One region of the Streptomyces sp. NPDC001406 genome, then DNA from elsewhere that is predicted to be linked to it. Evidence: riboswitches for the same ligand, from Rfam matches in the RefSeq annotation. Region 1 holds a riboswitch; each other region holds the start of a gene.

Region 1 (4,669 bases):
TCCTCGACCAGCTTGGCCATCCGTGCGAGCTGGGTGTCCACGCCGACGCGGGTCGCCTCCACGACGAGCCGGCCGCCGGCGTTGACCGTGGCACCGGTTACCGCGTCGCCGACGGTCACATCGACGGGTACGGACTCGCCGGTCAGCATGGACGCGTCCACGGCGGAGACGCCTTCGACGACGGTGCCGTCGGTGGCGACCTTCTCGCCGGGCCGTACGACGAACCGGTCGCCGACCGCCAACTGTGCGACGGGAACGCGGACTTCCTTGCCGTCACGCAGCACGGAGACGTCCTTGGCGCCGAGCTCCAGCAGCGCCCGCAGGGCGGCGCCTGCCTTGCGCTTGGACTTCGCCTCCAGATAGCGCCCCGAGAGGATGAAGGCGGTCACGCCGGCCGCGGCCTCCAGGTAGATGGAGGAGGAGCCGTCCGTGCGGGAGACGGTGAGGCCGAAGCCGTGCCGCATGCCCGGCATGCCCGCATGGCCGAAGAACAGCGCCCAGAGCGACCAGCCGAAGGCGGCGAGCGTGCCGATGGAGACCAGCGTGTCCATGGTCGCCGCGCCGTGCCGGGCATTGGTGAACGCTGCCCTGTGGAAGGGGAGGGCGCCCCAGACGACAACTGGCGTGGCCAGCGACAGCGACAGCCACTGCCAGTTGTCGAACTGCAGGGCAGGAACCATCGCCATGAGGATGACCGGCACCGAAAGCACCAGAGACACAGTCAGACGCTGACGCAAGGAGAGCAGCTCGCCGTCCGGCTCCGCCGGAGCGGCCTCGGCGGTGTCGCCGGCCGGGGGAGCGGGAGGCGGCGGCTCTTCGGCGGTGTAGCCGGTCTTCACCACGGTGGCGATGAGATCGGCGACCTCGATGCCCGGGCCGTAGGCGACCTTCGCCTTCTCGGTGGCGAAGTTGACCGTGGCGGTGACGCCGTCCATTCGGTTGAGCTTCTTCTCGACGCGGGCCGCGCACGAGGCGCAGGTCATGCCGCCGATGGAGAGCTCGACTTCGGAGGGGGCAGAGGCCGTACCGCTGAGCGTCGTCTCGGGTGCCGTGCTGGTCATGCGTATCTCCTGTAAGGAGGCCGGGACGTACGGCGTCCGTATCAGCGGAGCGGTAGGTCCCGGCGTGGGGAGGCGAATCGCGTGATGGCCGGGGCGGCGAGCCCCGAAGGGGCCGTCAGGCCTGGCTGACGAGCTCGTAGCCGGCCTCATCGACGGCGGCGCGCACGGCCGCCTCGTCGAGCGGGGCGGCGGAGGTGACGGTGACCTCTCCGGTCTTGGCGACGGCCGTGACGGAGGTGACGCCTTCCAGGCCGGATATCTCCTTCGAGACCGAGCCTTCGCAGTGGCCGCAGGTCATGCCCGACACCTTGTACACGGTGGTGACGCCGATGCCCTGAACATCGGTCGCGGTGCCCGAGCCGCAGGAACCGCCGCAGCAGGAGCTGGAGTTCGTCTGTTCGGTCATTGTTTCTTCCTCAGGGTGTGGATGCGTGGGGTCGGTCCTGAGGCCGATAGGGATTCTTCGGCTCATCCCGACGACAACGGAGACTATACCCCCTGGGGGTATTTCTCCACCTGTAATGCTGCCCACACGGCTCTGGCCCTCCCGTGCTGTGCTCACTAAGGTGCTTAGTATGCGTCGCGGACCTGCGACGACAACTTCACATCGAGGCGACGGTGCGCAGGAACCTGGTGAGAATCCGGGACGGTCCCGCCACTGTGACCGGGGTGCCCCGGGAGTCAGACACTGACCCGTCGTCCTCCAGGCAAGTGGGGCGTGTGCACCCCATGAGGAGGTTCCATGAGTGCTTCGGCGGTCCCCGAGGCGCGATCGGTCACAGGGCTGGTCGTCCATCCGCTGCGCGACGGACTCATCACCGCGGCGGTGGTCATCCTCGCGCTGGTCGCGCTCGACGCGGTCTTCCTGGACCAGGGCGCACTGCTCTCCCCGGTGCTGGGCAAGATCGCGGCATCGGCCAACTACGTCCACGAGTTCGCCCACGACGGCCGCCATCTCCTCGGCGCCCCCTGCCACTGAGGAGCACGTCGATGACTTCTCTCCTGTCTCTGCTGGGGCGCGGTGCGCTTGCCGGCGGGGCCGCCGGGCTGGTCAGCGGCGGCTTCTCGTACCTGTTCGCGGAGCCGGTACTGGACCGGGCCGTGCGGCTGGAGGCCGCCCGTGAAGAGGCGAGCGGCACGACCGCCGCCGAGGTCTTCTCCCGCTCCACCCAGCACGCGGGTCTCGTGGTGGCCGCCGTCGTCACCGGCGCGGCGATCGGGGTGCTCTTCGCCGTGGTGTACGCGATCCTGTACCACAGGGACCCGGACGCCACCCCCTGGCAGCGGTCCCTGGCGCTCGCGGGAGCCGCGTTCACCGGCGTCTGGCTGCTGCCGTTCCTCCGCTATCCCGCCAATCCTCCGGGCGTTGGCGATCCGGGAACGATCGGGCTTCGGTCCGGAGCCTGGCTGGCGGCGATCGCGATCGGTGTGATCGCCGTCGTGCTGGCCTGGCGGCTGCACGAGTGGCTGGCCCAGCGCGAGTACGGCGCGCCTGCGCGCCAATTCGTCGTGGCGGCCGTTGTCGTGGCCGCTCTGGCGTTGCTGTTCGCGCTCCCCGACAACCCTGACGCGGTGAGCGCCCCGGCCACGCCGGTGTGGGACTTCCGGCTGCTCTCGGCCGCCTCCATGGGGCTGATGTGGGGCGGGATGGCCGCAGGCTTCGGCCTCCTCGGGCTGCGGGCGGCGCGCGGTGTGAGGGCGGCCACGCCCCTCCCGGCCGTTCCCGCCGCCTGACGGCTCAGGCTGCAGGGCCGCGGCCGGCATGCGCGTACGTTGCCGATGCCGGCCGCGGCCATCGAGGACCGGCCGGCATCTGCCGGGCCGGGCTGATGATGGCTGCCATCAGGCAGCCATCATCAGCAGCATCCCGGACATGGTCACCCCCATGCCGATGTGTGCCGCCAGTGCGGCGTCCGGTGCGGCGCCGACCTTACGGCGGCGGCCCCGACAAGTCGGCTCGCCCGTCCGCGCCTTGTCCCAGACGGAGAGCGTCAGCGACGCCAGGAACACAACCAGTGTGTCCGGGACGGCAAGCAGCCAGCGCCCCCAGTTCCGGCCCGCGGCGAGGTTCTTGTGCGTGCCGCGTACCCGCGCCCACACGGACGCGGCGATCGAGAGAAGGAAATACACCGCGAGCGCGGCGATGAGTATGCGCCACACGGCACTCGAGTCCCCGGAGACACCGGTACTGGCCGCCGTGTCGGTCATGCCCGGCATGCCCATCCCGGGCATGGACCCCATCCCTTCCATCCCCTCCATCGAGCTCATCCCGGCCGTGCCGCCGGTGCTCGTGGTGTCCGCTATGTTCTCCATCCCCGGCATGTTTGCCATGGGGGACCCGAGCGCGAGGACGGGACCGGACGACGTGCTCGTCATCGCGAGCGTCATGATCACCATGCCGAAGCTGCCGACGATGAGGTGCACCCAGTGGCGGCCGTGCTGCCACCCGCTCGTGCGCGTGTGCTTGACCGCCAGCGCCACACCGCCCAGCCCGAGCAGCGCGAACGCCACCGCCCACCACATGCCGTAGTCCGCGTACCAGGCGAGGGTCGCGGGCAGGGTCATGAGGGCCATACACAGGCCCATGAGGAGCTCGCCGCCCGCAGCGAGCTGTGTCTCGCCGCTGGTGGTCACCATCCGGACCGCGCTGACGGCCGCCACCAGAGCGGCGACCGCCGCGATGGACCAACTGAGCGTCGCGTTTCCCATTGCCGCCTTCCCGAGCGTCCCCGTGTGGGCCATCAACTGCTAGTGCCCTTAGTACGTTTGGGATACGGGTGGTGTTCAGGAGGCTGGTGGGATTTCGCGCATCGTCAGCTCTGCTGGGGCTTTGGGAGTCGGCCGCCGCGACCGGAGCGGGCGACTGCGACGAGGATCGCCGCGCTCATGCCGTACAGCACCACGGTCGCGGCGGTCCGGCTGGCCCCGTACGTCTGCGTCGGAGGTAGATACACGGGCCGCGTCTCGGAGATATTCCGTTCCGAACCCTGCTGGACGACGACCCAGCTCTCCGCGGTCCGGTTCCGGGCGTCCCTGAACGTCGCGCACAGGAACCAGCGGCTCTCCGCGATGCGGCCGCGCTCGGTGCCGTCGGCGACGGGTGTGAGTCGTCCGGTGGCCTTCTCTCCGGCGCGGTGTGCGACCAACTCGACGGGGCGAAGTGCCGGGTCGTCCGTGGTGAGCGTGACGTCGACCCCGTGCTGCCCGACGAACGCCGTCCACCGCGCCTGGCCCACAGCGGTGCCCTGCCCCGGGTCGTGGGCGAGGGCGCGGGTCGCGGTGAGGAGAGGGAGAGCGAGCAGGAGGACCGAGGCGACGGCCATGGCCTGTACTCCGCGGCGCCAGATGCGCGGCACGCCTTCGGACGCCAGGACTATCAGACAGAGCCGAGCCGGGAAGGGCCAACAGCAGTGAGGGAGTGACCTGATCGGTGGAGACGGCAGTGCCGTGCGGCACCACCGGAAGCAGCAGCACGAACGTCGCGTGCACGGCCATCGGCGCAACGAGGGCCAACCACCACGGCGAGGGGCGCCACCGGTGCACGAGGTCGACCGCAACCGCCACGATGAGCACCGGCGGGACGATCGGCGTGGAGTGACCGAGCAGGG
Region 2 (4,669 bases), on a different contig from region 1:
TTGCCAGGACGGCGGCCGGGCGGGCTCTACAACCCCGGCTTGACGGTCTTCATCGTGAAGGGCGACGTGACGTTCTTGATCCGCGGGATCGTCATGACCCGTTGGCTGAGGAACGCCTCGTGCGCCGGCAGGTCGGCGACGGCCACCCGTACGAAGTAGTCGGGCGCGCCGAACAGCCGTCGGAGACCGTGCGCCCCGGCCGCACCATCGAACTCCTCGAAGCGGTCGTACGGATCGCCGACCGCCCGGTGGTCCGCGCCCGCGCCTGGCTGCTCGCGGCGCTTGACACCACCGCCGTGGCAGGAGGCCCCGGCGAGCGGCTCGCCCCGCCGGAGAGCCTCGCCGCGTGGCCGATGGCCGACGTGTGGCCCGGCGGCTACATCGCCTCCCTCGACGTCCGCCCGGTCGGCCCACCCCGGCCGGGCCGCACCACGGCCTGGGTCTCCACCCCGCTCGCCCTCGTCGCCGACGAGCCGAGCAGCCCGCTCGCGTCCTATCTCGCTCTCGTCGACACGGCCGATGGCATCGCCGTACGACAGCCGCCCACGGAGTGGATGTTCCCCAACGTCGATCTGACCGTCCACCTGCACCGCCGGCCCCGGGGCACCTGGACGGGCTTGGACACCACCGTCACCTTCGGCCCCACCGGCCAGGGCCTGACCAGCACCGTCCTGCACGACGTCGACGGCCCCGTCGGCCACGCCCAGCAGATCCTGACCGTCCGCCCTCAGCCGGACCGCTGAGCCGGCGCAGGCAGGCGGGATCCGCTTCCACCAGCACCGTGCTGCACGACCTCGCGAGAGGGCCCCCGGATGGTTCCGAAGGGCCCTCTTGTGTCCTGCAGGGATCAGTGCGCGGCTGGAACTGTCCGTGCGGACGAGGCTGTCGCGGGCTTGGGATTGAGCAGTCGCTCGGCCAACTCGCCGAAGACGAGACCGAATCCGACCCACAGCACCGTCTGGATGGCCAGCGCGGAGAGCCGGAAGCGCCACAGCAGGGTCGCCGGGAAGTCCTTCGGTACCTCGTTGATGACGGGCAGGAACGCGAACGCGAGCCCGATGGCGACGGCGAAGGCCGCCACCGCGGCGACGGTCGCGTACCAAGTGCCCAGCGAGGGCGCGAGCCGCTTGCCCAGGATGGTGGCGGCGATCGCGAGGAGGACGCTGAGCGCCATCATCAGGAAGTACAGGGTGGTGCGCTTGCCGATGGTGTCGGGGTCGCCCACGGAGGGCGGATTGGCGGGGTACTTGATGAACGGCACGACGTACACGGCCAGCAGTGCGCAGCCGGACAGCAGCAGCGCGGTCGCCCGGGGGCTGAACCGGCCGACGCGGCCGAGCGCGAAGCAGAACGCGAGCGCCGCGATGCCGCCGAAGGCGACCCCGTAGACCAGGACGCCGGTGGCGAGTCCGGCGGTGGACTGCAGGGAGCGGGAGACGACCTCCATCTCGTGCTCGTGGGAGTGCGCCTCCTCGAAGCTGATCGCGTTGTCGACACTCGGCTCACCGAGGAAGTAGGCGACGACGAGGGCGAGCACGCCGGCGCCCAGGCCGGCGAGCATGCCCCGCACGAGGAGGTTTCTTACGGTTGTGGAGTTCATGGTTGTGCGGCGCCCCTCGCGTCAGTGGCAGGGGAAACCGAGCAGATGGCGGGCGTCGTGCACCCACTCGTGGACGTCCGTGCCGTTGAACACGGAGGTGGCGCCCTGCTCGGCGCCGACGAAGTACAGCAGGACCAGCATCAGGATGCCGAAGAAGACCGCCCAGGGTGCTATCGCCTTCAGCGGCAGCGTGGCGGGAACTACGGGGGTGGTGGCTGTCGGCTGGGCGACGGTCTGCGCCATGGCAGGGCCTCCTCTGGGAGTTCGCGTCCCATCTCGGTGGTGCACTGGACGACGGCCACGGGTCTGACTCACGAAACGCCCGAGGGGCCCTTCGCATACAGTGGCGCGACCGTGCCGGATTCCCACCGGCTTCCGTCTCGCCGTCGTCGATATCGAACCGACGGTACCGCGTGTCGGGAGCATGGCCAAGACCGCACCCACCAGGCGTGATCTTCCTCTCCCGGCGGGCGGTCCGACGGAGCGGGCGTGGGATCAACTCCCCGTCAGGTGTGACAGGTGCAGGATCGGGGTCGCGGGGACCGTGGCCGGGATGCGCTCCAGGACCCCGCCCGCGAAGACGTCGTACAGGGGCAGCGTCTCCAGGTGCACATAGCCGATGTGGCAGTCGCAGGCGGCGAGTGGGCAGGGGCGGGGGCGCAGGGCGGTGCGGTAGGAGCCGTCGTAGAGGTTGCCGAGCGGGGTGGGCACGAAGTGGCAGCGGCGGACGGTGCCTTCGCCGTCGACGGAGATCACGGAGTCGCCGGTGCGGCAGGGCAGTCCCGCGCTGGTGTGCGGGTGCCGGCTGTACGGGAAGAGCGGGTCCAGGGCCGTCCACCGGTCGGCCTCCGCGTCGGTGTAGGTGTGTCCCTCGGCGGCGTTGACCCACAGGTAGACGTGCTCGGGCAGGTCGGCGCGCAGGCGCCGGGCCCCGTCGAGATGGTCGGGCAGGCCGACGATGCCGACGCTGAAGCGGATGCCGCGCTCGGCCAGTTCGCGGCATTTGGTGAGGAAGCGGTCGTACGGGGTCTGTCCCGGGTGGTAGGTGCACCACAGGGCCAGCGTGTCGCGCTCGGCCTCGGCGAGCCAGTCGGTACGGCAGCTGAGGTTGGTCTGGATCGCCACGCGCCGGATGTGCGGCAGGTGGGACAGCTCGGCGAGGGTGCGCCGGTACCAGGAGCGGACCAGGCCCTCTCCCCAGGGGGTGAACAGGAGGGACAGGCGGTCGCCGGTCTGCTGCCGGGCCCAGGCCGCGAAGCGCTCCAAGGAGGCGCGGTCCGCGCGCAGTTGGGCGCCCGTGTCGCGCCGCTTGGCGAAGGGGCAGTAGGGGCAGTCGTAGTCGCAGGAGGCGAGGGGGCCCCGGTAGAGGAGGGTGAGGTCCATGGCGGGCCGGTCACTTCCTCTCGTAGGCGGCCATGGCGGCCCGGACCGCCGGCGAGAACAGGTCGGGGCCGATCGCGTCGGAGTGGGCGAGTCCCTCGGGGGTGAGTCTGAGGGTCGCGCGGTCGTCGGTCAGCCAGCCCAGGTCGGCGAAGCGGGCGAGTTCGGGGCCGAAGTGGTCGGCGGGGGTGGTGCCGAAGCGGGCACGGTAGTCGTCGAGGCGCAGGCCCTCGGCCTGGAGCAGGGACTGCAGGAGGTGCCGGCGGCGGGCCTCGTCGGTGTCGATGGGGCGGCCGTACTCGGCGTGGGCGAAGTCGGCGGCCGGGCGGGACACGTAGTCGTCGATGATCGCGCGTATCTCGTGCATGTCCACGGCGTAGTCGAAGGAGTAGTGCAGAGCGGCCGTGTAGGAGCGGGCGCCGCAGCCGAGGCCGATCATCCCGTCGGTCTGGCAGGCGTAGTCGTCGGCGCCCTGGGGCGGGGCGTCGGTGCGGCGGAACATGCGCATGGACTGCTGGGTGTAGCCGTGCGCGAGAAGGTGGTCGCGGCCGACGCGGTACAGGCGCAGCCGCTGTTCGTCCCAGGCGGGGTCGGGGCCGCTACCGCGTCGGCCCAGGCCGGTCAGGGGGCGGACGTAGAGGGGGTAGAGGTAGAGCTCCTCGGGACGCCAGGCGAGGGCGGCGTCGAGGGAGTGCAGCCAGGTCCGTTCCGTCTGGCCGTCGATGCCGTAGATGAGGTCGATGTTGAGGACGGGAATGCCGGTGTCACGGATGCGGGCGAGGGCCGACTCCACGTCGGCGCGGCGCTGCGGGCGTACGGCGGCACGGGCCTCGGAGTCGACGAAGCTCTGCACGCCCAGGCTCAGCCGGGTGGTGCCGCGGTCGGCGAGGACCGTGAGCCGGTCGGCGGTGGCGGTGGCCGGGGAGGCCTCGACCGACAGCGGGACGGCGCTCAGGTCGGCGCCCATGCGGTGTTCGGCGATGCCACACAGCCGTTCGAGCTCGGTGGCGGTGAGGAAGGTCGGGGTGCCGCCGCCGAAGGCCGCCGTGGCGAAGCGGACCTCGTCCGTGTCTCCGAGCGCTTCGCGTACGGCCCCCGCCTGGCGTTCCAGGGCGTCCAGGTAGGCGCCGGTCAGGCCGTCGGGGGCGCCGATGCGGGTGAAGAGGTTGCAGAAACCGCAGCGGACTTCGCAGAAGGGGATGTGGAGGTAGAGGGAGAGGGTGTCCTTGGGCTCGGCCGCCCAGAGGGTGTTCAGCAGGGGGCGGTCGTGGAGCCGGCGGTAGGCGGTCTTGTGGGGGTAGGCGTACACGTAGCTCTGGTAGGGGCTGGTCGCCGTCGTCTGCTCGGCGGTGGTCATCGGGCGGCCTCCGTCGGGCGGGATGCGGGGTCCAGGAAGAAGTGGGCGTAGGGCACGGTCCAGACGGACTCGTGGCCGAGGCGGTGGCCGGTGTATCCGTCGTCGCCGTAGGCGGTGCCGTGGTCGGAACAGACGACGGCGAAGCAGCGGCGTCTGCTGCTCGCGGCGGCGAAGAGCCGTCCGATGTGCCGGTCCACGTACTCCAGGGCGGCGGCGTGCGTGGCGCGGGTGTCCCCGGCCTCGCGGGTCGCGCCGGGCAGGTGGAACCAGTTCGGCTGGTGCAGGGCGGACACGTTGACGAAGAGGAACAGCCGTTGTTCCGTGGGAAGTTC
Region 3 (4,669 bases), on a different contig from region 1:
GTCCCCACGGAACTTGTTCACCAGGAACCCGGCGACCAGTTCCTGGTCCTCGGGCGAGAGCAGGGCCACGGTCCCGAAGAAGGAGGCGAATACGCCCCCGCGGTCGATGTCGCCGACGACGAGCACAGGGAGCCGGGCGTTGCGCGCGATCCCCATGTTCACGATGTCGGTCCGCCGCAGATTGATCTCGGCGGGAGAGCCCGCCCCCTCACAGATCACCGCGTCATACGTGCCCCGCAGCTCGGCGAGACAGTCGAGAACGGTTCCGAGAAGTCTCTGCTGCCGGCCCCCGTGATAGCCGCGGGCGCTCAACTCGCCCACCGGCTTCCCCAGCAGCACGACTTGGCTGCTCTGCTCACCACCGGGCTTGAGCAGCACGGGATTCATCAGCGCGCTGGGCTCCACCCGGCACGCCTGGGCCTGCATGGCCTGTGCCCGTCCGATCTCGGCGCCCTCGCGCGTCACGAACGAGTTGAGGGACATGTTCTGCGCCTTGAAGGGCGCGACCTTGACGCCCTGTCGCACCAGCCACCGGCAGATCCCCGCCGTCACGACGCTCTTGCCCGCGTCGGAGGTGGTGCCGGCGACGAGCAGACCACCGTTCATGACGTGCCCCCCTTTGCCTTGCTTACGACGCCGCGCACGGCGACTCCGACGCCGAGCGCGAGCAGACCGACCCGACGGGAGAGCCGTACGGCCCGGTCGATGTCCTCGGTGGCCACGGCGCGGCCGGCACCGTTGAGCACGGGCCGGAGCTCGACCCGCCCTCCGTAGGAGAGGGTTCCGCCGAGCCGCACGCCCAGGGCCCCCGCGAAGGAGGCCTCGACGGGACCGGCGTTGGGACTGGGATGCCGGCGTGCGTCGGCCCGCCAGGCACGCAGGGCGCCGCGCGGATCCGGGCCCGCGACGGCGGCCAGTACGGCGGTGAGGCGGGCCCCCGGCCATCCGGCGACGTCGTCGAGCCGGGCGGAGGCCCACCCGTAGCGCCGGTACCGGGGGGACTTGTGCCCGACCATGGCGTCAAGGGTGTTGACCGCGCGGAACCCGAGCAGTCCGGGCACGCCGCCCACGGCGCCCCACACCAGCGCCCCTACGACGGCGTCGGACGTGTTCTCCGCGACGGACTCGACCACGGCCCGGGCGATCCCGTCGGCGTCGAGCGCCTGCGGATCGCGTCCGCAGAGGTGAGGCAGCCGGGCACGGGCCCCTGCCACGTCGCCCGCCTCCAGGGCACGCCCGACGGCCTGGGCCTCCCGGGCGAGCGAAGTCCCCCCGACCACGGCCCAGGTGGCGGCAGCGGTGAGCGCGACGGAGGCGGCGGGGGAGGGACGTACGGCTCGGCGGGCGAGGGCGCCGAGGGCCACGGCCCCACCGACGCACGCGGCGGTGTGCAGGGCGCCCCGGCCGCGGTGGTCCCGCCACAGCACCCGCTCCACGGCGCTTGCCGCACGCCCGAACGCGGCGACCGGATGCCCACGGCGTGGATCGCCCAGGAGAAGGTCACCGAGGAGGCCGGCGGAGGCGCCGTACGCGAAGACGCGATCGGCACGCATCGGCTCAGCCGGCCGTGGGGTCGAGCAGCGACCTGGTGCTGTACCTCAATCGGCAGCCGAGCATGGCGATATGTCCTCACTCAGGGTGTCCGCGCCCTGGTTCGACGAGACCGGCGGTGGGAGTTCCTGGCTTCCGGAGAGTTCTTCCCCGGTGACAGTGGCGGGACCGCGCCGGATTCACACCGGCTTCCTCCCTTGCCGCCGTACATGGCTCCGGCAGTCCACCACGCCCCCGGAAGGGCCGTCAACTTGCCGTTGACCTGCAAGGGGAGAGTGTGCTGAGGCCCACACCGGCGCTGCGCGGGCGGGTGTGGGGGCACGCGAAAAGGCTCCTCCCCGAAGCATCGGGGAGGAGCCCGGTGAAGCTCGCTCAGGCCTTGGCCGTGAGCTGGGCCGGGGTCAGGCCTTGGCCATGATCAGGTAGATGCCGTACGCCACCGCCGCCGCGCAGGCCGCGAAGCAGACGTACGCTCCGGTGACCGCGAGGGGGGCGGAGCCGCCCTGGGCCGTGGCGCGCTCGCGGTGCGCGAGGCCCTTGACGCCCAGGGTGAACAGGGCCACGAGGCCCACGGTGACCACGAGGCTGACGCCGAAGACGGAGCCGAGGGCTGCCCAGTCGATCTTCATGGTGATGCTTCCTTAGTAACCGGGTCTCGGGGTCAGACGGTGGCGGCCGGAGGGGCGGCCGGGTCGGTGGCGGGGGCAGTCGCGGGGGACGGGATGGTGGCCGTCAGGTCCTCGGTCACGGTGCCCGCCGGGGGCGGCGTCACGGCGGCCATCGCGGTGGTCACCACACCGGCCGGTTCCTCGGTGTCGTTGACGTTGCTGTGGTCGACCACCTGGCGGCGGGAGAGCTTCCAGATCGCGGCGCTGGAGGCGATCAGGAAGACGGCGACGACCGCGGTGCCCCAATTGCCCAGGTCGGTCACGGACTCCGCGAGCGCAGCGACCAGAGCGGCCGCCGGCAGGGTCAGCGCCCAGGCCACGACCATGCGGGTCGCGGTGGACCAGCGGACCACGCCGCCCTTGCGGCCCATGCCCGCGCCCATCACGGAGCCGGAGACGGCGTGCGTGGTGGAGAGGGAGAAGCCCAGGTGGGAGGAGGCCAGGATGACCGTCGCGGCGCTGGTCTGGGCGGAGAAGCCCTGCTGCGGCTGAAGGTCGGTCAGGCCCTTGCCCATGGTGCGGATGATGCGCCAGCCGCCGATGTAGGTGCCGAGCGCGATGGCGAGGCCGGCGGAGAGGATCACCCAGACGGGAGGGTTGGAGTCGGGGGCGATGGCGCCGCCGGCGATCAGCGCGAGGGTGATGATGCCCATCGTCTTCTGCGCGTCGTTGGTGCCGTGGGCGAGGGAGACGAGACCGGCGGAGGCGATCTGGCCGGCGCGGTAGCCCTTGCGGGTGGCCGCGCTGTCGGCGTCCTTGCCCAGCCCGTAGGAGAACCTCGTGGCGAGCATGGCGGCCACGCCGGCGACGATCGGGGCCGCGACGGCCGGGATCAGGACCTTGGTGACGAGCACGCCGCCGTGGACGGCGCCGGTGCCGGCCGACGCGATCGTCGCGCCGATCAGACCGCCCATCAGGGCGTGCGAGGAGCTGGACGGGAGCCCGACCAGCCAGGTCAGCAGGTTCCAGAGGATCGCGCCGACCAGGGCGGCGAAGATGACCTCGGGACGGATGCCGGTCTCGTCGACGAGACCCTTGGAGATCGTGTTGGCGACCTCCACGGAGAGGAAGGCGCCTACAAGGTTGAGCGCGGCGGACATGGCCACCGCGACCTTGGGCTTGAGCGCACCGGTCGAGATGGTCGTGGCCATCGCGTTGGCGGTGTCGTGGAAACCGTTCGTGAAATCAAACGCGAGTGCGGTTATCACCACAATCGCGAGGATCAGCGAGAAGTTTTCCATTTACCCAGGCAATCGTTCAGAGGACGTCATTGGCTGGTTGACCGTAGGCAACCTGGGTGAACGGAAGGTGAACTGGGGCAGGACTCAGGGTGTCGCAAACGAGGGGCCGCCGCTCCACTCCGGCCCGGCGGCCCAGACGCCCCTTGACCGGTTGCCCCGGGCGAACGACCTCAGCCGGTTCCACGGCCCGTCGAAGAGACTTTGGTCACCCCGCAGACGACCTGGTGGGACGGGACGCCGTGTCCCTTCGGCAGGCCCGCCGCGGACGCCGGGGCGCCGGCTGGCAGGATCGCCGCATGGCTGAGCAGCGGCGGGACCAGCGGGACGGACGCGATGACCGGGAGGGCGCACCGCCTGTGCCGGAGGTACGGAGGAGGTCTGCGTCCGACGGGGAGGCGCACGCCTGGGAGTCGCTCGTCGCGACGGCCCGCCGGACCGTGTCCGACGGACTGGTCGTCGGCACCTCCGGCAATGTGTCCGTGCGCGTCGGAGACACCGTGCTGGTCACGCCGTCGGGCGTGCCCTACGACCGGCTGACGCCGGACGACGTCACCGGGGTGGACCTCGCCGGGCGGCAGGTGCTCGGCACCCTCGTCCCGACCAGCGAGCTGCCCATGCACCTCGCCGTCTACCGCACCACCGACGCCCGCGCCGTCGTGCACACCCACGCCGTCCACGCGACCGCCGTCTCGACGCTCGTCACCGAACTCCCGTCGATCCACTACATGACCGGTGCCCTCGGCGGCCCCGTCCGGGTCGCCCCCTATGCGACGTACGGCACCGACGAGTTGGCCGAGAACATGCTCCAGGCCCTCACCGACCGCTCGGGCTGCCTCCTCCAGAACCACGGCACCCTCACCTACGGCACTTCCCTCGACCAGGCCTACGACCGCACCGCCCAGCTGGAGTGGATGTGCCGGCTGTGGCTGACGGCGTCATCGGTACCCGGCCTGACACCGTCGCTGCTGTCGGAGCGGCAGCTGGACGAGGCCGGGGAGCGACTGCGGGGATACGGCCAGCGCCGCTGACGGCCGTCGGGGAGGTCCGGCGCCCTCCGGGAACACCCGGTGCCACCGGCCGAAAACCGCAGGTGTCACCGGACGGGCCTGCGCCCACTGGCCGGTGACCGGGTCCGCCGGGACACTGGAGGCGTGCGCACTGTCACAGCGACGGCCGCAGCCGTCACCGCGGTCCTGGCGGCCGGCGCGG
Region 4 (4,669 bases), on a different contig from region 1:
ACTTGCCGCCGAGCTCCAGCGTCACGCGCGTGAGATTGCGGGAGGCCACCTCCATCACGCGCTTGCCGGCCGCGACCGAGCCGGTGAAGGAAACCTTGTCGATCCCGGGGTGCCCGACGAGGTACTCACTGACCTCGCGGTCGGCGGGGAGGATCGACAGCACGCCCTCCGGCAGCCCGGCCTCCTTGGCGATCTCGCCGAGGAGGTAGGCGTCCAGCGGCGACTCGGGCGACGGCTTGAGCACCACCGTGCAGCCGGTGAGCAGGGCGGGCGCAAGCTTGGCGGCGGCGACGAACTGCGGGACGTTCCACGGGACCACGGCCGCGACCACGCCGACCGGCTCGCGCCGCACCAGGATCCTGCCGAGGACGCCGTCACGCGTCTCCTCGTACGTGAAGTTCCGCGCGACCGTGATCGCCGCGTCCCACACCATCATCGCGCCGAGCGCCTGCGCGAGGACGCTCCAGGAGTACGGCGAGCCGTTCTCGGAGGAGATCACCCGGGCGATCTCCTCGTGCCGGACGGCGATCGCGTCCTTGATCCGGGTGACGACCTCGACCCGCTCGTCCAAACTCATGCGCGGCCAGGGGCCCTGGTCGAAGGCGGTGCGCGCGGCGGCGACCGCCCGGTCCACGTCCTCGCGCGAGGCGTGCGGCACGCGGCCGATGACCTCCTCCGTGTGCGGGGAGATCACCTCGATGACGTCCTTGCCCAGGGGGTCGGTCAACTCCCCGCCGATGAACAGCTGTCCGTGTTCCACGAGCTCGGTCATGGCCGACTGCCTCCCCGGGGGCCGTGCACGTCTGACGATCCATCAGATAGGGAACTGATACCAGCTCCGCCCGGGGGAGTCCACGGATGCGACGAGGGACGGTTGGTCGACTCGGGCTCCCATGAAAACCTGTTCTAGTTATAGTGGCGGAAACGCGGTGATTGGGGAGCCCATGGCGCAGGTGCACGACCACGGTGGAGGCGTCCGTTCCCTCCAGGTCCCGATCCCGGACAACCCCCTCGGCCACACCCTCGTGTACGTCGTCGACACCGACCGCGGCCCGGTCCTCATCGACACCGGCTGGGACGACCCGGCCTCCTGGGACGCCCTCGCCGACGGTCTGACGGCCTGCGGTACGTCCGTCGCCGAGCTGCACGGCGTGGTGATCACCCATCACCACCCCGACCACCACGGCCTGTCGGGCAAGGTGCGGGAGGCCTCGGGCGCCTGGATCGCCATGCACGCGGCCGACACGGCGATCGTGCGCCGGACCCGCGAGACCCGCCCGGAGCGCTGGTTCACGTACATGGCGGCCAAACTCGTGGCCGCCGGTGCCCCGGAGGAACATGTGGCCCCGCTGCGCGCCGCCCGGCGCCGCACCCTCCCCGGCCTCTCCCCCGCACTGCCCGACCGGGAGATCGTCCCCGGTGAACTCCTTCCCCTGCCCGGCCGCCGGCTGCGCGCGATCTGGACGCCGGGTCACACCCCGGGCCATGTCTGCCTGCACCTGGAGGAAGAACACCCGTCCCGGCTCCCCGGCCACGGACGGCTCTTCTCGGGCGACCATCTGCTCCCGGAGATCACCCCGCACATCGGCCTGTACGAGGACCCGGACGACACGACCGTCACCGATCCCCTCGGCGACTACCTCGACTCCTTGGAACGGGTCGGCCGTCTGACCCCCGCCGAGGTGCTCCCCGCCCACCAGCACGCGTTCACTAACGCGCCCGCCCGCGTGCGGGACCTGCTGGCGCATCACGAGGAGCGGCTGGCCGGGCTCCTGGCCCTGCTCGTCGTGCCCCTCACGCCCTGGCAGCTGGCCGAGCGAATGGAGTGGAACCGCCCCTGGGACCAGATTCCCTACGGCTCACGCAACATCGCGGTCTCGGAGGCCGAGGCCCATGTCCGCCGCCTGGTGAAGCAGGGGCGCGCGGAGGCGGTGGCGGGGAGCGAGCCGGTGGCGTACGTGGCGGTGTGAGCCGTTCGTGGAACGGTGCCGCCCGGCCCGGCCCGCGACCTGGTCGTGTCCGCCTACGACACCAGCGCTCGTACCAAGTCCTCGGCGGCGCCCAGGAGTTCGACCTCACGGCGGCTCATCGTCGGGTTGGCCGCGCGGCGGGTGCGGGCCTCGGTGAGGCCGGACTCCGTGAGGGCGGAGGGGTCGGCGAGCAGGGCGGTGAGCATCGCGCGGGCCGGGTCGGCGATCGGCTCGGCGCCGACGGCGACCTGGGCCAGGATCACCGCGGACATGCCCCAGTCGAGGCCCGGCCGGCCGTCCTCCGCGTTGGTCCAGTCGATGACACGGGGGCCGTCCGGCGTGAGGATCACGTTGTCCGGGTGGAGGTCCAGGTGCAGGACACGGGCATCGGGGTCGGCGGAGTCCCGGGCGGGCACGGCGTGCAGCTGCCGCAGCAGCCCGGCAAGCATCGCGCCCCCTTCCCCCGGCCCGATCGAGCCCGCCAGCAGGGCTTCCAGCATCGTCGGCCCGGACAGCCGCTCCAGCACCAGGTCGGTGCGCGAGCCGGAGGGCCGTACCCGGGGCACGGGATACCCGTGGTCCCGTACGTACGTCATCACCGCGCCCTCGGCGGCCGCGTCCCCCCAGCCCTCCCGGTCGCGACGCAGCACCCACGCCTCGTCGATCTCGTACACGTCGGCCGAGCGGCCGGAGCCCAGCAGTCTCCCCGTGGTCGTCATGGCGTGACCTTAGCCACAGGACCCGGAGGCAGTGCCCCCTGCCCACGACCACCCCTGAGCCCTCCGGTTACGTGCCGGTAGAGTGACCGCGTCGTCATCACACCCGTACGGGGGAAAGCCGGTGCAATTCCGGCGCTGACCCGCAACCGTAATCCGCCGCAAGGGCGGTGAGCCGGACCGCCTCGCACGGGACGTTGACCGGCTCACGTGCGCCGGGGTCCGCCCGCGCACGGCACCGTCGAGGTATACGGAGCCGAGCCGCCCGGGGTGTCCCGTGCTGCCCGACTCCCCGCAGGGAGAGGCACCCGCCGACCATGAACGTACGCCGCAGTGCCGCGGTGCTGGGAGCCGTCGCCGTGATCGGCACGGCCACGCCCGCCACAGCCGCCGACCCGTCTGCATCCGCGTCCCCGTCGACGGCCCTCCCGTCCGGCCTGTACGGCACCGCGGACCCGAAGTACGACGGCGTCTGGCGCCAGTCGCTGGCGATGATCGCCCAGCGGGCGGTGGATGTGACGCCCGCGGCCAAGGCCGTGGACTGGCTGGCCGGGCAGCAGTGCGCGAACGGCGCGTTCGCCGCCTTCCGCGCCGACCCGGCCAAGGCCTGCGACAGCGGCGTCATGGTCGACACCAACAGCACGGCCGCCGCCGCACAGGCCCTCAAGGCGGTCGGCGGGCACGACGGTGCGATCCGCAAGGCGGTGGACTGGCTGAAGTCGCAGCAGAACAAGGACGGCGGCTGGGGATACACCCCGCACGGGGCCAGCGACACGAACTCCACGTCCGTCGTCATCGGCGCCCTCGCGGCGGCGGGCGAGGACCCCGCCGGCGTCCGCACGGGCGGCAAGTCGCCGTACGACCTGCTGGCGAAGATGTCCCTCCCCTGTGACGCCAAGGCCGGCGGCGCGCTCGCCTATCAGCCGGACAAGAAGGGCGAGCTGGCGGCCAACGCGGACGCAACGGCGGCCGGGGTGCTGGGCGCCCTCGGCAAGGGGTTCGTGGCGACGGCCGTGGACAGGCAGGCCGACTACGGGCAGTGCGCCAAGGACAAGCCGCTCACGGCGGGCGGAGTGTCGGGCAACGGCGCCGCGTACCTGGCGGTGACGCTCCTCCGCAACGACGACCACCTCAAGTCGGCGCTCCCCGGCGCCAAGGACCAGCCCGACTACGGCAACACCGCCGACGCGGTCGTCGCGCTCGCCGCGCGGGGCTGGAAGACGGAGGCGGAGAAGCCGTACGCCTGGCTGGAGAAGAACGCCCTTTCCTGGGCGAAGCAGAGCGGCCCGGCGGCCTACGCCGAGCTGATCCTCGCCGCGCACGCCATGGGCAAGAGCCCGTTCAGCTTCGGCGGTACGAACCTCGTGCAGGCGCTCAACACGACCGGGCCGGCCCCGCAGTTGGTCAAGAAGCCCACCGGATACGAGGCCGCGAAGTCCGACAAGTCCGACTCGGGCTACGGCGTCTGGTGGATCGTCGGCACCGGTCTGGTCGCGGGCACAGGCGTCGGCTTCCTGATCAGCAGCCGCAGGAAGCAGCAGCAGCCGTGACCGCCGTCCGCCGTGCCGTGCCACTGCTGCTGGCCGCGCTCGTCCTGTGGGCGTCCGCGGCTCAGGCAGAGGCCGTCGGCTACCGCTACTGGTCCTTCTGGGAGCGCGACGGCCACCGCTGGACCTACGCCACCCAGGGCCCGTCGACGGCCCGTCCCGTCGACGGGGACGTGCAGGGCTTCCGCTTCGCGGTGAGCGAGGACTCCGCCGACGCCACCCGTCCGCGCGGCACGGCGGACTTCGACACGATCTGCGCCGGGACGCCCGCCGCCAAGGGAAAGAAGCGGGTGGCGCTCGTCATCGACTTCGGTACCCCCACGGACGCCCCGTCCGGCGAGACCCCACCCGCCCGCCGCACGGCCTGCGCCCGTGTGTCCCCCGACGCGACAACGGCAGAGGCCCTGGCAACGGTCGCCAAGCCCCTCCGCTACGA

What was found. A riboswitch is a leader RNA that binds a small molecule or an ion and turns the genes downstream of it on or off. The one in region 1 is predicted to bind cobalamin.
Region 2: linked by a shared signal. The riboswitch ahead of ACFY1J_RS10815 (CbtB-domain containing protein) and the one ahead of ACFY1J_RS42365 (hypothetical protein) in region 1 are both predicted to bind cobalamin.
Region 3: linked by a shared signal. The riboswitch ahead of ACFY1J_RS09925 (cobalamin biosynthesis protein) and the one ahead of ACFY1J_RS42365 (hypothetical protein) in region 1 are both predicted to bind cobalamin.
Region 4: linked by a shared signal. The riboswitch ahead of ACFY1J_RS03660 (prenyltransferase/squalene oxidase repeat-containing protein) and the one ahead of ACFY1J_RS42365 (hypothetical protein) in region 1 are both predicted to bind cobalamin.

What each region holds. Positions count from the first base shown of each region.
Region 1 covers NZ_JBIAWG010000026.1:50,621-55,289, reverse strand. The annotation lists gene ACFY1J_RS42375 (heavy metal translocating P-type ATPase) at 1-1,061, opposite strand, end outside; gene ACFY1J_RS42370 (heavy-metal-associated domain-containing protein) at 1,177-1,467, opposite strand; cobalamin riboswitch at 1,622-1,773, shown strand; gene ACFY1J_RS42365 (hypothetical protein) at 1,804-2,040, shown strand; gene ACFY1J_RS42360 (CbtA family protein) at 2,052-2,795, shown strand; gene ACFY1J_RS42355 (DUF5134 domain-containing protein) at 2,904-3,770, opposite strand; gene ACFY1J_RS42350 (hypothetical protein) at 3,875-4,384, opposite strand; gene ACFY1J_RS42345 (hypothetical protein) at 4,656-4,669, shown strand, end outside.
Region 2 covers NZ_JBIAWG010000004.1:120,996-125,664, forward strand. The annotation lists gene ACFY1J_RS10800 (hypothetical protein) at 27-146, opposite strand; partial or broken gene ACFY1J_RS10805 (thioesterase family protein) at 177-743, shown strand; gene ACFY1J_RS10810 (CbtA family protein) at 848-1,600, opposite strand; gene ACFY1J_RS10815 (CbtB-domain containing protein) at 1,622-1,843, opposite strand; cobalamin riboswitch at 1,879-2,020, opposite strand; gene ACFY1J_RS10820 (STM4011 family radical SAM protein) at 2,096-2,983, opposite strand; gene ACFY1J_RS10825 (STM4012 family radical SAM protein) at 2,994-4,337, opposite strand; gene ACFY1J_RS10830 (STM4013/SEN3800 family hydrolase) at 4,334-4,669, opposite strand, start outside.
Region 3 covers NZ_JBIAWG010000003.1:554,801-559,469, forward strand. The annotation lists gene ACFY1J_RS09920 (cobyric acid synthase) at 1-606, opposite strand, end outside; gene ACFY1J_RS09925 (cobalamin biosynthesis protein) at 603-1,553, opposite strand; cobalamin riboswitch at 1,654-1,794, opposite strand; gene ACFY1J_RS09930 (hypothetical protein) at 1,953-2,180, opposite strand; gene ACFY1J_RS09935 (anion permease) at 2,213-3,460, opposite strand; gene ACFY1J_RS09940 (class II aldolase/adducin family protein) at 3,757-4,488, shown strand; gene ACFY1J_RS09945 (alpha/beta hydrolase family protein) at 4,612-4,669, shown strand, end outside.
Region 4 covers NZ_JBIAWG010000001.1:836,789-841,457, reverse strand. The annotation lists gene ACFY1J_RS03675 (aldehyde dehydrogenase) at 1-772, opposite strand, end outside; gene ACFY1J_RS03670 (MBL fold metallo-hydrolase) at 945-1,970, shown strand; gene ACFY1J_RS03665 (phosphotransferase) at 2,024-2,689, opposite strand; cobalamin riboswitch at 2,761-2,889, shown strand; gene ACFY1J_RS03660 (prenyltransferase/squalene oxidase repeat-containing protein) at 3,004-4,236, shown strand; gene ACFY1J_RS03655 (SCO2322 family protein) at 4,233-4,669, shown strand, end outside.